Regions from separate parts of the Amycolatopsis sp. NPDC000009 genome, predicted to be linked through region 1. Evidence: riboswitches for the same ligand, from Rfam matches in the RefSeq annotation. Region 1 holds a riboswitch; the other holds the start of a gene.
What was found. Region 1 has a riboswitch for S-adenosylmethionine ahead of thrC (threonine synthase). Riboswitches for the same ligand answer to the same signal wherever they lie in the genome.
Positions count from the first base shown of each region.

Region 2: it holds a riboswitch for S-adenosylmethionine, as region 1 does, so the genes downstream of both, ACZ3HL_RS08730 (methionine ABC transporter ATP-binding protein) here and thrC (threonine synthase) in region 1, are expected to answer to the same signal.

Region 1 is NZ_JBVHDI010000001.1:415,247-422,669, forward strand. Features, by position in the region: gene ACZ3HL_RS02145 (FtsK/SpoIIIE domain-containing protein) at 1-196, opposite strand, end outside; gene ACZ3HL_RS02150 (DUF2637 domain-containing protein) at 193-873, opposite strand; gene ACZ3HL_RS02155 (hypothetical protein) at 870-1,328, opposite strand; gene ACZ3HL_RS02160 (hypothetical protein) at 1,325-1,513, opposite strand; gene ACZ3HL_RS02165 (hypothetical protein) at 1,510-1,701, opposite strand; partial or broken gene ACZ3HL_RS02170 (ComEC/Rec2 family competence protein) at 1,752-3,359, shown strand; gene thrC (threonine synthase) at 3,377-4,642, opposite strand; SAM riboswitch class I at 4,656-4,788, opposite strand; gene holA (DNA polymerase III subunit delta) at 4,924-5,907, shown strand; gene rpsT (30S ribosomal protein S20) at 5,960-6,220, opposite strand; gene ACZ3HL_RS02190 (EamA family transporter) at 6,553-7,423, shown strand, end outside.
Region 2 is NZ_JBVHDI010000002.1:537,279-544,701, reverse strand. Features, by position in the region: gene ACZ3HL_RS08740 (ABC-F family ATP-binding cassette domain-containing protein) at 1-1,232, opposite strand, end outside; gene ACZ3HL_RS08735 (4-(cytidine 5'-diphospho)-2-C-methyl-D-erythritol kinase) at 1,299-2,264, opposite strand; gene ACZ3HL_RS08730 (methionine ABC transporter ATP-binding protein) at 2,384-3,394, opposite strand; SAM riboswitch class I at 3,606-3,696, opposite strand; gene rsmA (16S rRNA (adenine(1518)-N(6)/adenine(1519)-N(6))-dimethyltransferase RsmA) at 3,920-4,756, opposite strand; gene ACZ3HL_RS08720 (GNAT family N-acetyltransferase) at 4,797-5,381, shown strand; gene ACZ3HL_RS08715 (DUF222 domain-containing protein) at 5,528-6,535, shown strand; gene ACZ3HL_RS08710 (transglycosylase family protein) at 6,594-7,423, opposite strand, start outside.

The sequences.
Region 1 (7,423 bases):
CGCCGATGGCGGGCACCAGCCACCAGGCGCCCGGCACCAGGAACAGCACCAGCCCGGCGATGGTGAGCCCGGCGGCGACCCAGACGGGCACCAGGGCGGCCCGGTGGTGCCAGGCGCGCCGCACCAGCCAGCTGGCGAACCACCTGGCGGCTTTCCCGATCAGTGACCGCCGCCTGGTGCGATACCGGCGGCTCACCGGGCGTCCTGGCGAACGACCGCCAGCCTGGCGGGCGGCGCCTGGCGCAGCTCGGCGAGCACCTGGCGGACCTCGTGCTCGCTGGCGCCGAGCTGGCGAGCGATCGCGGCACGGCCGGGCGGGCGCTGGCCCGCCGCCTCCGCTTCGGCCAGCACGTCGGCGACCCGCGCATCCAGCGGCGACACGTCCTGGTGAGCGTTCTCGCTGGTCACCAGGTATTCGCCAGACTCCTGGTGATCGTCACCAGCGTCCTGGTGCGGCTCCTGGTGGGCTGGTGACTCCTCTCCAGGTGTCTCGGCCGGGCTGGCGTCGACCTGGCGGACGAGCGACATCACCAGCTCGAAGGCGAGCGCGAACGCCAGCGGCGGCCACGCGGCCACCAGGCGGCTCGCCAGATCCGGACCGGCCGCCGCCACGTTCGCCACCAGCGACACCAGGATGCCGATCACGACCGCCAGCCACGCCAGCCACGGCGCCCGGCCGCCCTCGCGGCGGGCGCGCAGGATCGCCAGGCTGGCGACCACCAGGAGACCGTCGACAGACAGCGGGCTGAGCCAGGACAGCCAGTCCTCGCCGTGCTTCGCCGCCAGCGTCCGCATGTGCGTGTACGAGGCGACGGCGGCAACGAGCGCCACCAGGCCGCCGAAAGCGATGCCGCTCGTGCGATACCCGTTCACGCGGACCTCACCCGGCAGGCGAGCGTGTGCGTGTTCTCCAGCGGCACCGGCTCGGACTGCGCGATGACCCGCCCGTCGAAGGTGACCGTGCAGCTGGCCGAGTCGTCGCCGATCGGCGCGGCCACATACACGACGAGGTCGAGCTGACCGGACGACTTCGCCGTCCCGAACCGCGCTTCGTCGCGTCCGGCCGCCGGGAGATCGATCGGACCGGTGTCACCGAAGACCTCGCCCAGCACCCGGAACTGGGTGCCGGGCGCGCCGGTGATCGTGATGACGACCTCGTTCCGGGGTGCGGGTGACGGCGCGGTGACGCTCGAAACGACCGTCGGCGGCGGAGTGGCAAGGCTGGGCACGGTGAGCGCGCTGGACGCCCACAGGGCCAGCAGTGCCAGGGCGACGATGAGGGCGACGAGCCCGAGCAGGGCGGCCAGCACGGCCGCTGCCCGCTTCACCGCGCACTCCACGCGGCGTCGATGCTCTCCGGCGTCGGCCCGGCGTGCAGCGCCTTGTTCACGCGGCCCGCCAACCGCATCGCCGCGTCCCGCACATCCGCGTCGGCCGCAGGCTTGACGCCCCGGCGGAGGTCGAGCAGGTACCGCAGAACCCGACTCGTGTCGTTCGCCTCGGTGATGTTCATCGGGCGTCACCCGCCCGGTCGGCGAACGCGAGCACGGCGCGGCCGATGAGCCAGCCGACGCCGATGCCCACGACGATGCCGCCGAGGACGGCGAGCGCGGGCAGTACTCCGAGGAAGACCAGCACGATCACCACGGCGGCGCTGACCAGCAGCGTTACCGGCAGACCGAGCCTCATGAACCCTGACATTCAAGCTCCCGGGGGTCGGGGTTCGTCAGGTCGCATGTGCCTGACGAACATTGTCAGGCGGGAACGTGGCGATCGTCTGCGGCTCGATCCTTCTCCTGCTGAGGGTGCTCCGGGTCGGGCCGCGGACCTCCGCCGCCGCGGCCGCCGCGGGGCTCGCCGGGTTCGTGGTCCTTGCCGGGCCCGCGCCCAGCGTGCTCCGCGCCGGGGTGATGGGGGCGGTCGGGCTGCTGGCGCTGGCACTGGGGCGCCGGGGTTCGGCGCTGCCCGCGCTGGCGTTCGCGGTGGCCGGGCTCGTCGTGGCCGACCCCGCGATGGCCGCCGACTTCGGGTTTGCGCTTTCGGTGCTGGCCACGGCCGGTCTGGTACTGCTGGCGCCGAGGTGGGCGGAATGGCTGGTCGGACGCGGCGTTCCGGCCGGCTACGCCGAGGGGCTGGCCATCCCGCTGGCCGCGTTCGTGGTGACGACGCCGGTCATCGCGGGCATGGCGGGATCGGTCAGTCTCGTCTCGGTGGTGACCAACGTGCTCGCCGCGCCGGTGGTCGCCCCGGCCACCGTGTTCGGTGTGCTCGCCACCGTCGTCGGCCCGTGGTGGCCGTCGGCGGGAAGGTTGCTGGTCCGCCTGACCGAACCCGAGGCGAGCTGGCTCATCACCGTGGCCCGCCACGGCGCCCGTGCGCCGGGAGCGGTCCTGGACTGGCCCGATGGCTGGTGGGGCGGGCTGCTGGCGGCCGGATTACTCGTCATCCTGCTCGTCGCCATCCGGCTGCGGCACGCCAGGATCCTCCTGGCGGTCGCGTTGGCCGCCGGGCTGCTCGTCTTCGTGCCGGTGCGAGTGCTTGCTCCGGCGTGGCCACCGGCGTCGTGGAGTGCCGTCGCCTGCGACGTCGGGCAGGGTGATGCCGTCGTCCTCGCCACGGGCGAGCAAGGGAGGGCGGTCCTGGTCGACACCGGGCCGGAACCGGGACCGGTCGACGAATGCCTGAGCAGGCTGGGCGTCGACCGGGTGCCGTTGATCGTGCTGAGTCATCTGCACGCCGACCACATCGGCGGTCTCGAATCCGTCTTCGAGGGCAGGTCGGTCGGGGCGGTCGCCGTCGGCCCCGGCCGGGCTCCCGCGTGGGCGTGGCAGCAGGTCGCGGACGAGACCGCGCGCCGCGGGATTCCCCTGCTGGAGCTGGAGATCGGACAACGGCTGGACTGGCCGCGGCTGTCGCTGGACGTACTGGGGCCGCGGTATGTCACCAGCCGATCGGTCCGTGAACAGGACGGAACGGTGATCAACAACGGTTCCGTCGTCCTGCGCGCCGGGACCCCGGCGGGCCGGGTGCTGCTGACGGGCGATGTCGAGCTTGCGGCGCAGGCCGACCTGATGACCGAGGGCGCGGAACTCCGTGCCGAGATCCTGAAGGTCCCCCACCACGGAAGCCGTTACACGGCACCGGATTTCCTCAACGCCGTCGCGCCGCGGGTGGCGTTGGTGAGCGTTGGCGCCGGAAACACCTACGGGCATCCGAACAAGTCCACTTTGGACAACTTGGTGGCCGTGGGTGCGTCGGTCGCGAGGACGGACACGGACGGCGACACCGCTGTCATCGCCGACGCGCGAGGTCTCGCCCTGGTACGCCGGGGTGAGCCCCGCGGCCCGCCTCGTTCTTGAGGCGGGCCGCGGGGAGCTCAGATGCCCAGAGCTTCGCGGACCGCGTCGGCCGAGGCGCTGACGGTGGCCTTCGGGCCGATCTTGTCCTCGACGGCGTCGAGGGTCTTGAGGCCGTCGCCGGTGATCAGCAGGACGATCTCCTCGTCCGGGTTGAGCTTGCCGGTCTCGATGAGCTTCTTGGCCGTCGCGACGGTGACGCCGCCGGCGGTCTCGGTGAAGATGCCCTCGGTGCGGGCGAGCAGCCGGATGCCCTCGACGACCTCTTCGTCGGTGACGTCTTCGATTGCGCCACCGGTGCGGTTGACCACGTCGAGGACGTAGGGGCCGTCGGCCGGGTTCCCGATCGCCAGCGACCGGGCGATCGTGTCCGGTTTGACCGGCTGGACGACGTCGTGCCCGGCGCGGAAGGCCGCCGAGACGGGGGAGCAGCCGGTGGCCTGCGCGCCGAACACCTTGTACGGCGTCTCCTCGACGAGGCCGAGCTGCCCGAACTCGCGGAAACCCTTGTCCACCTTGGTGAGCTGGGAACCGGAGGCGATCGGCACCACGATCTGGGAGGGAAGCCGCCAGCCGAGCTGTTCGGCGACCTCGAAGGCCAGCGTTTTGGAGCCTTCCGAGTAGTAGGGCCGGACGTTCACGTTGACGAACGCCCAGCTCTCCTGCTCGGCGGCGAGCTGGGTGGCGAGCCGGTTCACGTCGTCGTAGTTGCCGTCGACCGCGATCAGGTCACCGTCGTACACGGCGGTGGTGAGGATCTTGGCGCGTTCCAGGGTCTTCGGGATCAGCACGACCGACCGCCAGCCGGCGCGGGCCGCCGCGGCGGCGACGGCGTTGGCCAGGTTGCCGGTCGAGGGACAGGCGAGCACGTCGAACCCGAACTCGCGCGCGGCCGCCAAGGCGACGGCGACCACGCGGTCCTTGAAGGAGTGCGTGGGGTTGCCGGTGTCGTCCTTGACCCAGACCTTCTTGACACCCAAGGCTTTCGCGAGCCTGTCAGCCTGGATGAGCCGGGTGGCGCCGGGTTCGGTGTTGGGAATCTCTTCGACGTTCGAGGGAACGGGAAGGAGTTTCTTGTAGCGCCAGATGTTCTTCGGCCCGGCTTCGATGTCCTCGCGGCGCACGCGGCCGAAGTCGTAGGCGACTTCGAGCGGCGAGAAGTCCTCGGCGGAAACGAATTCTGGAGCGAGCGGCTGCCGGTGTCCCTCTTCCTTCGACACCAGTTCGACGGCCGGTCCGAGATCCGGGGTCTTGGTGGTGGAGGTCGTGCCGAGGGTTGCGGTCATCGCGAGGTTCCTTTCCTCATCTGCCCCGCCATGGCGGGCCGGAATTGGCACCGTGTTCGTCAGCTATCCCGCGATCGCGGAATGACAGGCTGACGCCGGTTGCCGGGGCTTCATCGGGCCGTTCCCTCTGCCCCTCTGGATGAGCGGTATTCGATTGTCGGCACGCGTGTGATCGCGTCGCCTCGCCAACACCGTACGACATGAGGCTCAGGTGGGGCCACCGTGCCCGCAACACATCACCGGACAAAGCACACGAGAGGAGGAGTGGCAGGATCGTCATCGTGACGACGCAAGCTTCCGCCCCATCGCCGCTGGTCCTGGTTCTCGGTGAGGAAGAGCTGCTGATCGAACGCGCGGTCCGCAGCGCTTCGGACGCGGCCAAAGCGGCTGATCCGACGGCGGATCTCACCCGGATCCGGGTGTCGGACCTCACAGTCCCGGCGCTCGCGGAGATGGTCAGCCCCTCCCTGTTCGCCGAAGGGAGGGTGATCGTCCTCGAGTCCGCGCACGACATCTCGCAGGAGCTCGCCGACGGGGTGATGGCCTACGTCAAGGCCCCCGCCGACGGCATCGTGCTCGTCGTCGTGCACAGCGGAGGTGGCCGGAGCAAGGCCGCGAAGGGGCTCCCCGCCGCCTTGAAGAAGGCCGGTGCGGAGGTCGTCGAATGCCCGAAACTGACCAAGGCCGCTGAGCGGGAGTCTTTTGTCCGCAACGAGGTCCGCCGCGTCGGCGGGAAGATCGACGGTGCGGCCGTGCTCGCGCTGATCGACGCGGTCGGCTCGGATCTGCGTGAACTGTCGTCGGCCGCGACCCAGCTGGTCGCGGACGCCGGCGGAGTGGTCGACGAGCAGGCGGTCCGGCGCTATCACCGGGGCCGTGCGGACGTGAACGGGTTCGCCGTGGCGGAGAAGGCCGTCGCCGGGGACAAGGCGGCGGCACTGGAGTCGCTGCGCTGGGCGATGCAGCTGGGCGTCCCGCACGTGCTGGTGGCGGACGCCCTAGCCGACGCAGTCCGCACGATCGCGCGGGTGTCCGGTGCTGGTCGAGGCAACCCGAACCAGATGGCGGGTGAGCTGGGGATGCCGCCCTGGAAGGTGCGCAAGGCGCAGGGGCAGGCCCGCGGCTGGGGCCAGGACGGGCTCGCCACCGCGATGCGGGTGGTCGCCCGGCTCAACGCCGAGGTCAAGGGGGTCGCGGCCAACCCCGAGTACGCGTTGGAGCGTGCCGTCCTGGAGGTCGTCGACGCCCACGGCACAAGCCGCTGAACACGGCGAAGGGCCCCGGTGACTGGCGTCACCGGGGCCCTTCGAAAGCCGATCAGAGAGAGTTCGCGCGCTTCGCCAGCGCGGACTTCTTGTTGGCGGCCTGGTTGGCGTGGAGAACGCCCTTGGTCACGGCCTTGTCCAGCTTCTTGGCCGCGTCCTTCTGCAGCTCCAGGGCCTTGGCCTTGTCGCCGGCGTCGGCGGCCTCGCGGAACTTGCGGATCGCGGTCTTCACCGAGGACCGGATCGCCTGGTTGCGCTGACGCGCCTTCTCGTTGGTGGTGATGCGCTTGATCTGCGACTTGATGTTGGCCACGGGGGCGCTCCTCTTGAATCTCTCGGTGGTTTCATCGCCGCGCTGTGACCGGCCCTGCGTGCTCGTGGGAGCGCGCGGGTTTCCTCCATGACGGAATGCCACACGACGGTGAGAGGCAAGCTTAACAGCCGTCCGGGGATGGCTCGCGGCCACCTCGGGGCGGGGGCTTGAGGTACGGTGCGAAGCGTAGTGCCTAGGGTTCCGCCGCCTGCCCGCTCAGGAAAGCACACAATCAGGGCAGACGGGACAGGTCCGAGCGGCACCATCGGCGGGGCCGGAAGCGCCGCCGTTCATCTGACGGGACAAAAGCCTGGAGGACCGGTGTTTTCCGCATGCGCGGAAAACGTGAAAGGTCCGCCGTGAACGCCACCGCCCTGTCCTTCGTCCTCATCGCCGCCGTCATCCACGCGGGCTGGAACCTCGCGGCCAAGCGGATCCGTCGTGGCGGAGCCCGGTTCGTCTGGGCTTACTACAGTCTCTCCGCCGTCCTGCTCGTCCCCGTCATGGCCGTCTCGCTGACCGTGGAGCCGCAACGTCCACAGTGGACATGGTTGTTCGCCGCGGTGGTCACGGCGGTGTTCCACGTCACCTACGGGATCGTCCTCCAGCGGGGCTACGCCGTCGGCGACCTTTCCGTCGTCTATCCCGTCGCCCGCGGTACCGGACCGCTGCTCTCGGTGCTCGCGGCCGTCGTGTTGCTCGGCGAGCGGCCGGGCGTGCTCGGCCTGGTGGGCGCGTTCCTCGTCGTAGCCGGGGTGCTGGTGATCGGCTCCGGGCGGGCGCCGGCGCATGCCGATGCCGCCGATCGTGCCGCCCGCCGCAAAGGCCTGGTCTACGGACTGCTGACCGGGCTCACGATCGCCGCCTACACCCTGTGGGACGCGCATTCGGTCACGGGCCTCGGGGTCCCGCCGATCGTCTACTTCGGAACCGGCGCGATCGTGCAAAGCCTCCTGATGACGCCATACGCGCTGAAGGACCGCGACGAGGTCTCGTGGCTCTGGCGAGAACACAAGCGTGAGGTGCTGATCGTCGGCGCGCTCTCGCCGGTCGCCTACCTGCTGGTGCTCTATGCCCTCCAGATCGCTCCGGTGAGTCTCGTCGCACCAGCGAGGGAGCTGAGCATCGTCCTGGGTGGGCTTGCCGCCTGGCTGGTCCTGGGGGAGGCGAACGCCGTCCGCAGGCTGGCCGGCTCGGTGGTGG
Region 2 (7,423 bases), on a different contig from region 1:
CGTTCACCACCGGAAAGGTCCTCGACCGGCGTCCACTGCCGCGCGGCGGGGAACCCCAGCTTTTCGGCCAGCTGCGAAGCGGTGAGCTCCTGCTTGCCGAACACGACCCGTCCGGAGACCTCTTCGATCGCCTGCAGCACACGCAGATCGCCCGGCAGGTCGTCGAGCTCCTGCCGCAGATGTGCGAGGCTGACCGTCTTGCCCTGGATGCGTCGACCCGTCTCAGGCTCCCTGTCACCGCCGAGCAGCTTGAGGAGCGTCGTCTTGCCGGACCCGTTGACGCCGACCAGGCCAATCCGATCGCCGGGCCCGATTCGCCAGGTGACGTGATCGAGCAGGGTGCGGTCGCCGACGGTCAACGTGGCGTCCTCGATCTCCAGCACGGTCTTCCCCAGCCGACGGCGCGCGAACGCCTGCAGCTCGACCGAATCACGCGGCTCCGGCACGTCGGAGATCAACGCCTCCGCCGCCTCGACGCGGTAGCGGGGCTTCGAGGTCCTGGCCTGCGGACCGCGGCGCAGCCACGCGAGCTCTTTACGAGCGAGGTTCTGTCGCTTCTCTTCTGCCGTCGCCGCCAGCCTCGCCCGCTCTGCGCGCGCGAAGATCCAGTCCGCGTAACCGCCCTCGTACTGCTCGACACGACCGTTGGCGACCTCCCAGGTCACACTCGCGACCGTGTCGAGGAACCACCGGTCGTGCGTGACGACCACGACCGCGATCTTGCGGTTGAGCAGATGATCCGCGAGCCAGCGCACACCTTCGACGTCGAGATGGTTGGTCGGCTCGTCGAGGACCACGAGGTCCAGTTCACCGGTGAGGGCGGCCGCCAGCGCCACCCGGCGGCGTTCGCCACCCGACAGGTTCGCCGTTTCCTTGTCGATGCCGAGAGCGGTGATGCCCAGACCATCCATAATGGACCGGACACGTGCGTCAGCGGCCCACTCGTGCTCCGCGCCGTAGCGCTCCAGCACGACATCTCCGACCGTGCTGCCGTCGGGAAGTTCGGTTCGCTGGGTGACCACCGCCATCCGCAAACCCCGGACCTGGCTGACCCGTCCCGTGTCCGGCTCGCTGATCCCGGCGAGGACCTCCAGCAGCGTCGTCTTCCCGCCCCCGTTGAGACCGACGACACCGATACGCTGCCCCTCCGCCACACCGAGCGAAACACCGTCGAGCAGCGGGCGCACCCCGAAGGACTTGCTCACCGACTCCAGGTTGACCAAGTTGGCCATGCCTCAGCCGATCCTTTCCAAAGCTCGCACCACAAACGAATTAGTCGGTGTCCATTTCGGACACCCTCATGCGTGCACCCGAGGCGGCGACGGCCGCGGCGCGTCGTCCCCGCCGACCAGCCGGGCTCCGGGGACCGGCCCGTGCGCGACGCGCACCGTGCGACAGACACCCGCGCCGGACAGTTCCGCGGCGACCTCGACGGCCGACTGGGCGTCCGCGCACAGGAACGCGCAGGTCGGCCCGGATCCGGACACGGTGCCGGCGAGCGCACCAGCGTTGACTCCCGCCCGTAACGTGCGACGCAGCCCCGGACGCAACGAAACAGCGGCCGCCTGGAGGTCATTGCCGAGAAGCAGCGCCAGTTGCCGCGGATCGCCGGATGCCAGCGCTTCCACCACCGGAGTATGCGAGCCGATCCGCGGCGGGCTGCCCTCTTCACGCAACTTGTCCAGCTCGCCGAACACCCTCGGAGTCGAAAGCCCACGCTGGTCGAAGGCCAAGACCCAGTGGAAGGTGTGCCTCGACAAGACAGGCACCAGCTGCTCGCCTCGGCCGGTGCCCAGCGCTGTCCCGCCGTAAAGCGCGAAAGGAACATCGCTACCGAGCTTCGCGGCGATACCCGCCAGTTCGTCGCGGGAAATGTCGAGTTTCCAGAGCGACGCGAGCCCCACCAGGGTCGCGGCCGCGTCGGCGCTGCCACCGGCCATCCCGCCCGCGACCGGGATGCCTTTGCGCAGCACCACTCTGACCTTGGACTCGCCGTCCGCCTTGCCGACATGGGCCGCCAGCGCCTGCGCAGCCTTCCAGGCGAGGTTGTTGGCTCCTATCGGTACGGAACCTTCACCTTCGCCGTAGACCTCGACGCCGGGGTCCTCGGTGACCGCGACGGTCACCTCGTCGGTCAGGGAAAGCGCCTGGAACACGGTCACCAGCTCGTGGTAACCGTCCGGGCGTACGTCACCGACCGACAGGTGCAGGTTGACCTTGGCGGGAACCCTGACGGTTACTGGGGGCGGTACGACGGCGAGCACGCCTCAAGCCTACGTGGCCGCTCCACTTGCGCTGTCACCAGGAGAAAGAGAACGGACGGGCATACGCGAACGGGCCGCCCCGGACGCGATTCGTCCTGAGCGGCCCGTTCGAGGAGAAATCAGGCGGCGACACCCTGCGGTCCGCGGACCGGGTGGGTCACGTGGCCGCCACGTTCGGCGATCCAGGCGAGCGCGGCGTCCGCGCGCTCACCGCGCACCCCGAGGCGGAACCGGCCGACCGGAGTGTCTCCGATCCGGGTCAGGCCGCCCCCGATGGTGGCGAGCTCGACGTCGAAGCGACCGGCGGCCTCCGGCAGCAGTGCACCGACCGAGGCGAAGCCGACGAGCACGACGTCCACCGCACGGTCGTACTTCGAGGCCTGTGCCCGCCCGGTTTCGATCGCGGGAAGCAGCGCCTGCGCGGTCCGGCTGTTCGGGTCGGAGACCAGGTCGAGCACGGTTCCGCGTTCGATGACCGCGCCGGCCTCCAGCACGGCGACGTCGTCGCAGACACGGCGGACGACACCGGCGTCGGGCGTGGTGAGCAGCACGGTGACGCCGAGCTCGGCCCGCGCACGGTCGAGCACGGTCAGGACCGCACCGGACTCCTCGGACTGCACGCCCGCGGTCGGGTCGTCGGCCAGGAGCACGGACGGCCCGGCGGCCAGCGCCTTGGCGATGGCCACTCGGCGCAGCTGCCCCTCGGACAGGTCGCCCGGTCGCTGCCCCGCACGGGGTGTGAGCCCGACCAGGTCGAGCAGGTTGCCGACCCGGGTGCGACGCTGCGGCCCGTCGAGGCCGAGCTGCTCGAGCGGCGAAGCGATGTTGCCGGCGATGGTGCGCTCGGCGAGCAATTCCGGCTTGGTGCTCACGACGCCGACCTGGCGCCGGATTTCCCGGAGTCGGCGTCCGTCGAGAGTCCCGGTGTTGAGGCCGTCGAGGCGAACGACGCCGCGGTCGGGACGCTCCTGAAGACCGATGCACCGAGCGAGGGTCGATTTGCCGGAGCCCGCCGGACCGACGACTCCGAACAGCGAGCCAGCTTGGATTTCCACGCTCACATCGCGCAGTGCGACGACGGGATTTCCGTTGAGGGGAAAGGACTTGGACAGGTTTTCGACAGTGATCACGAAAGGCTCCATGCACATGGGGCGCTGCTTCTTTCGAGCGCGCCGACCGTCACCGAGTGACCGTCCGGAAACGGACGGATTCAGAGGTAAGGGAAAGGACTCAGGCAGTAACGGTGGAGCGTCGACACGCACTTACCGTGCGGCGACCTTCATCGACGACACGTCGCCTGGTCAGCAGGAGCGGGTGGGTGACCCTGTTCATTAGGCACAGCCTCCATCGGTCCTGGCTGTAGCACCTGCCCTGTGGAGGGTGGTTGCTGCGACTTCGGCGAGCCAGGTCTCTCAGTCGCTCGGGATGGCTTACTGAGTAAAACCGATCCCACTGGATGAAAGCAAGCACGTAGGCGCAGATCACACGTCTGGTCGCGTCCATCATACAGGATGGGCTGTCCACATCATGAGATGCCGCCAGCTACATCCGGCTCACGACAGGCGTGCTGCCTGCTAAGACGAGATTCGTCCGCGTCGAATCGAGGGGAGGAACCACGCAGCCGCGCGGCTCCGGTCACACCCGCGACAGGGTGGTCAGCCGGCGGCCGCGGCGATCCGGGCGAACTGATGAACGTCCAGCTGTTCCCCGCGGGTCTTGGGGTCGATTCCCGCCTTTTCGAGCAGTTCCCCCGCGCGTTCGGCGGAACCGGCCCACGACGCCAACGCGGCTCGCAAGGTCTTCCGCCGTTGCGAGAAGGCGGCATCGACGACCGCGAACAGCCGCTCCCGCTCCACGGACGACACCACGTCGCCCCGCTCGAACGAGACCAAGGCGGAGTCCACGTTCGGAACGGGCCAGAAAACCGCTCGGGGCACCGCGGCGACCTTGCGCGTCTTCCCGTACCAGGCGAGCTTGACGCTGGGCACGCCGTAAGTCCGGCTTCCCGGCCCCGCCGCCATCCTGTCCGCGACTTCGGTCTGGACCATCACGAGACCACTGGTCAGCGACGGCAGTTCGGCGAGCAGGTGGAGCACGACGGGAACGGCGACGTTGTAGGGCAGGTTCGCGACGAGTGCCGTCGGCCGTGCGGGCAGATCGTCCGCGCTGATCCGCAACGCGTCAGCGCCGACGACCGCCAGCCTTTCGGCCCCACCTCGCTCGGCCACGGTGCTCGGCAGCCGCCCCGCCAGCACAGGATCGATTTCGACCGCGACGACCTCGGCGCCGGTCGCGAGCAGTCCGAGCGTCAGCGAGCCGAGGCCCGGCCCGACCTCCAGGACGACATCCCCTTCGCCGATCCCCGAGAGGTCGACGATGCGGCGCACCGTGTTGGGATCGTGCACGAAGTTCTGGCCGAGCTTCTTGGTCGGACGTACGTCCAGCTCGGCCGCCAGCGCCCTGATTTCCGCAGGACCGAGCAGTTCAGTCACCCGACGATCGTAACCACGTCCGGTAAGCCACGATTGGCCGGTGGACGACGTCGTACTCGATGGTGAGAAAGTCCGGCTGCGCGACTGGCGCCCGTCCGACCTCGGGCCGCTCCTCGACCTGCTCGATCCCGCGCGGCCTTGGCACGCAACGAACGGGCCCTACTTCGGCAGCCCGACCATGGCCGCCGCCGAATCCACGGCGCGCGAACTCACCACGATCAAGACCGAGCCACCCGATCCCCGCACCAGCCTCGCCGTGTGCGATTCGAGCGACGGAAGGTTGATCGGCCGGGTCAGCTGGTACTGGGAAAGCAGGGAGACCGACTGGCGGCGAATGGGGCTGGTCATCTACGACCAGCGGTATTGGGGCGGCGGGTTCGGCACCGAGGCCTTGCGCATGTGGACGACCTACTTGTTCTCCCGAACCGACGCGCTCCGCCTGGACTTCGCCACATTCTCGGGGAACCCGGGAATGATCACCGTCGGGCGGCGCCTCGGGTTCGTCGAAGAAGGCCGGTTCCGGCGAGCCCGGCGCTGGTCCGGCGGCGTCCATGACGCCGTCGTCTACGGGGTGCTCCGCGAGGAGTGGGATCGGATGCATCGCCCAGGCATGGGGCCGACCTGATCCGGCCCCACCATCCGGATGGCTTTTCCCAAGCGACACGCATCCCACTCAAGGGTGATCGGCGCAGGTCGGCGCAGCCGGAGCGTGATGATCATCCACTCGATCGATACCGTGCATTCGTTCGAATCTGCCTCGACAATCGAGGGATGACCAGCACAAACATTCCCAAGGCCTTCCCGCTCAACCTGCCGGAAGGTGACGCCGAACTGCTTCTCGACGAGTTGCAGACACGGCTACGCGAAGGGCGACGTCTTGTCGCCGAGGTCGGCCAGATCCTGGCCGAGATCGAGTCACGTGGTGTCCGGGATCTCTATGGATACAACTCGATCGCCGTCTTCTACGAGCATGTGGCCCGGGTGCCTCGTGCAGAGGCACAAAGAGTGACCGGCAGAGCGCTGGCACTCAATTCGAGACGGGCGCGCGACGGCACGTCGATCGACCCCGTCGCGCCCCTGACCGGCACTGCGGCCACCACCGGTGCGCTGGCCGAAGCCAGTATCGACCGGATCGTCACGGTTATGAAGAAGCTGCCCGAGCACGTCACCGCGAGCGCACGGCTCGAGGAGGAGAAGGGCTTGGTCGAGCTCGCCGGCGTCGCGAGACCGCGCGACGTGACGGTCGCAGGAACAGAGCTGCTCGCAAGACACGACCCGGATGGAAAACCCAAAGACGCCCCTGGTCCGCAACGGCAGCGGAGCGAGTTCTGGTTGCGCCAGAAACGAACCGGTCGTTGGGACATGCGCGGCAACCTCGATGCCGAGACGGGCGCCCGCCTGAACGCGCTCCTGGTGCCGCGGGCCTACCCGGCCCCCGACAAGGAAGCCGACGACCGTTCGCCGGCCGAGCGACGCGGCGACGCGTTCGCGGAGATCGTCGAGCTCGCGGAAAGCGACCCGGACATCCCTGTGCCCCGGCAGGGCTCGGAACAGGTCAGCGAGCAGCCTCAGGCTGCCGAGCCAGCCGAGGGGCCCAGAAAACACCCCAAGCCCGCCCAGACGCCGCCTCAGGGCCCCCAAAGCCCGCCCCGCGGCGGCGGAGGGGTTCGACAACCGGCCAGGAACGTGGCCCACATTCGGACTGCGCGCTGGTGGGCGAGACTCTCGAAACCGAGAGCCGGGAACCCGGCTCAGCCACCGAAGCCCCTAACGGCCTGAAGGCCACCTTGCGGGCGAACCCACACGATGACCTTCAGGAAGGAGGATGGATCTGGCGTCAGGCCTTCTTGCCACAGTGCGGCCAAGCGCCGTAGCCGCCACGGTCATCGCGGACCTTCTCGGCGACAGCGATCTGCTGGGCCTTGCTGGCCTGGTGCGGGTACGCGGCGTACTGGTCGCCACCGTAGGCGTCCCAGGTGCTCTTGTTGAACTGCAGGCCACCGTAGTAGCCGTTGCCGGTGTTGGCGGACCAGTTCCCGGTCGACTCGCACTGCGCGATGCGGTCCCAGGCGCCGGCGTCTCCGATGACCGGGTCGGCGGGCTTCTTGGTACCGACCTTGACGATCTTGGGCTTGGCCTCGGTGATGACCTCTTCCGAGACCTTCTCGCGGTCGACCTCTTTGCCGTTGCGCTTGGTGACCTTGTAGGTCACGGTCTTCTGGCCCGGGGTGCCCGGGTCCTCGACCTTGGTCTTGCCCTTTTCGAGGTTCGGGTCGTCGACCTTCTGCTCGGGCGGAGCGATTTCCTCGTTCTGCTTGACCATGGTGACGCCGGTCCGGCTGATGTGGACCTCGGCGCCGTCGACCAGCTTGACGTCGAGACCGCCGACGGCCTCGTCGTCGGGGCCGAGGGTCATCCGAAGCTCACCGAGGAATTCCTTGGTGGTGACGGAGTTGGTCTGAACCTTGCGCGGTTCGTTCGCGCCGTCGTAGACCGTGACGTTCTTGAGGGTCTTGACCTCGACGGTGGCGCCTTCGAGCGGCAGCTCGCCGTTCTGCGGGAGCGAGGTCCAGGTGCCGGCCTTGGCGAGGTCGGCGCGACCGAGCTGGTTCAGCGCTTCGCCGAGGTTGGTCGCGCGGACCCAGGACTCCTGCTGCGGTGCGCCGT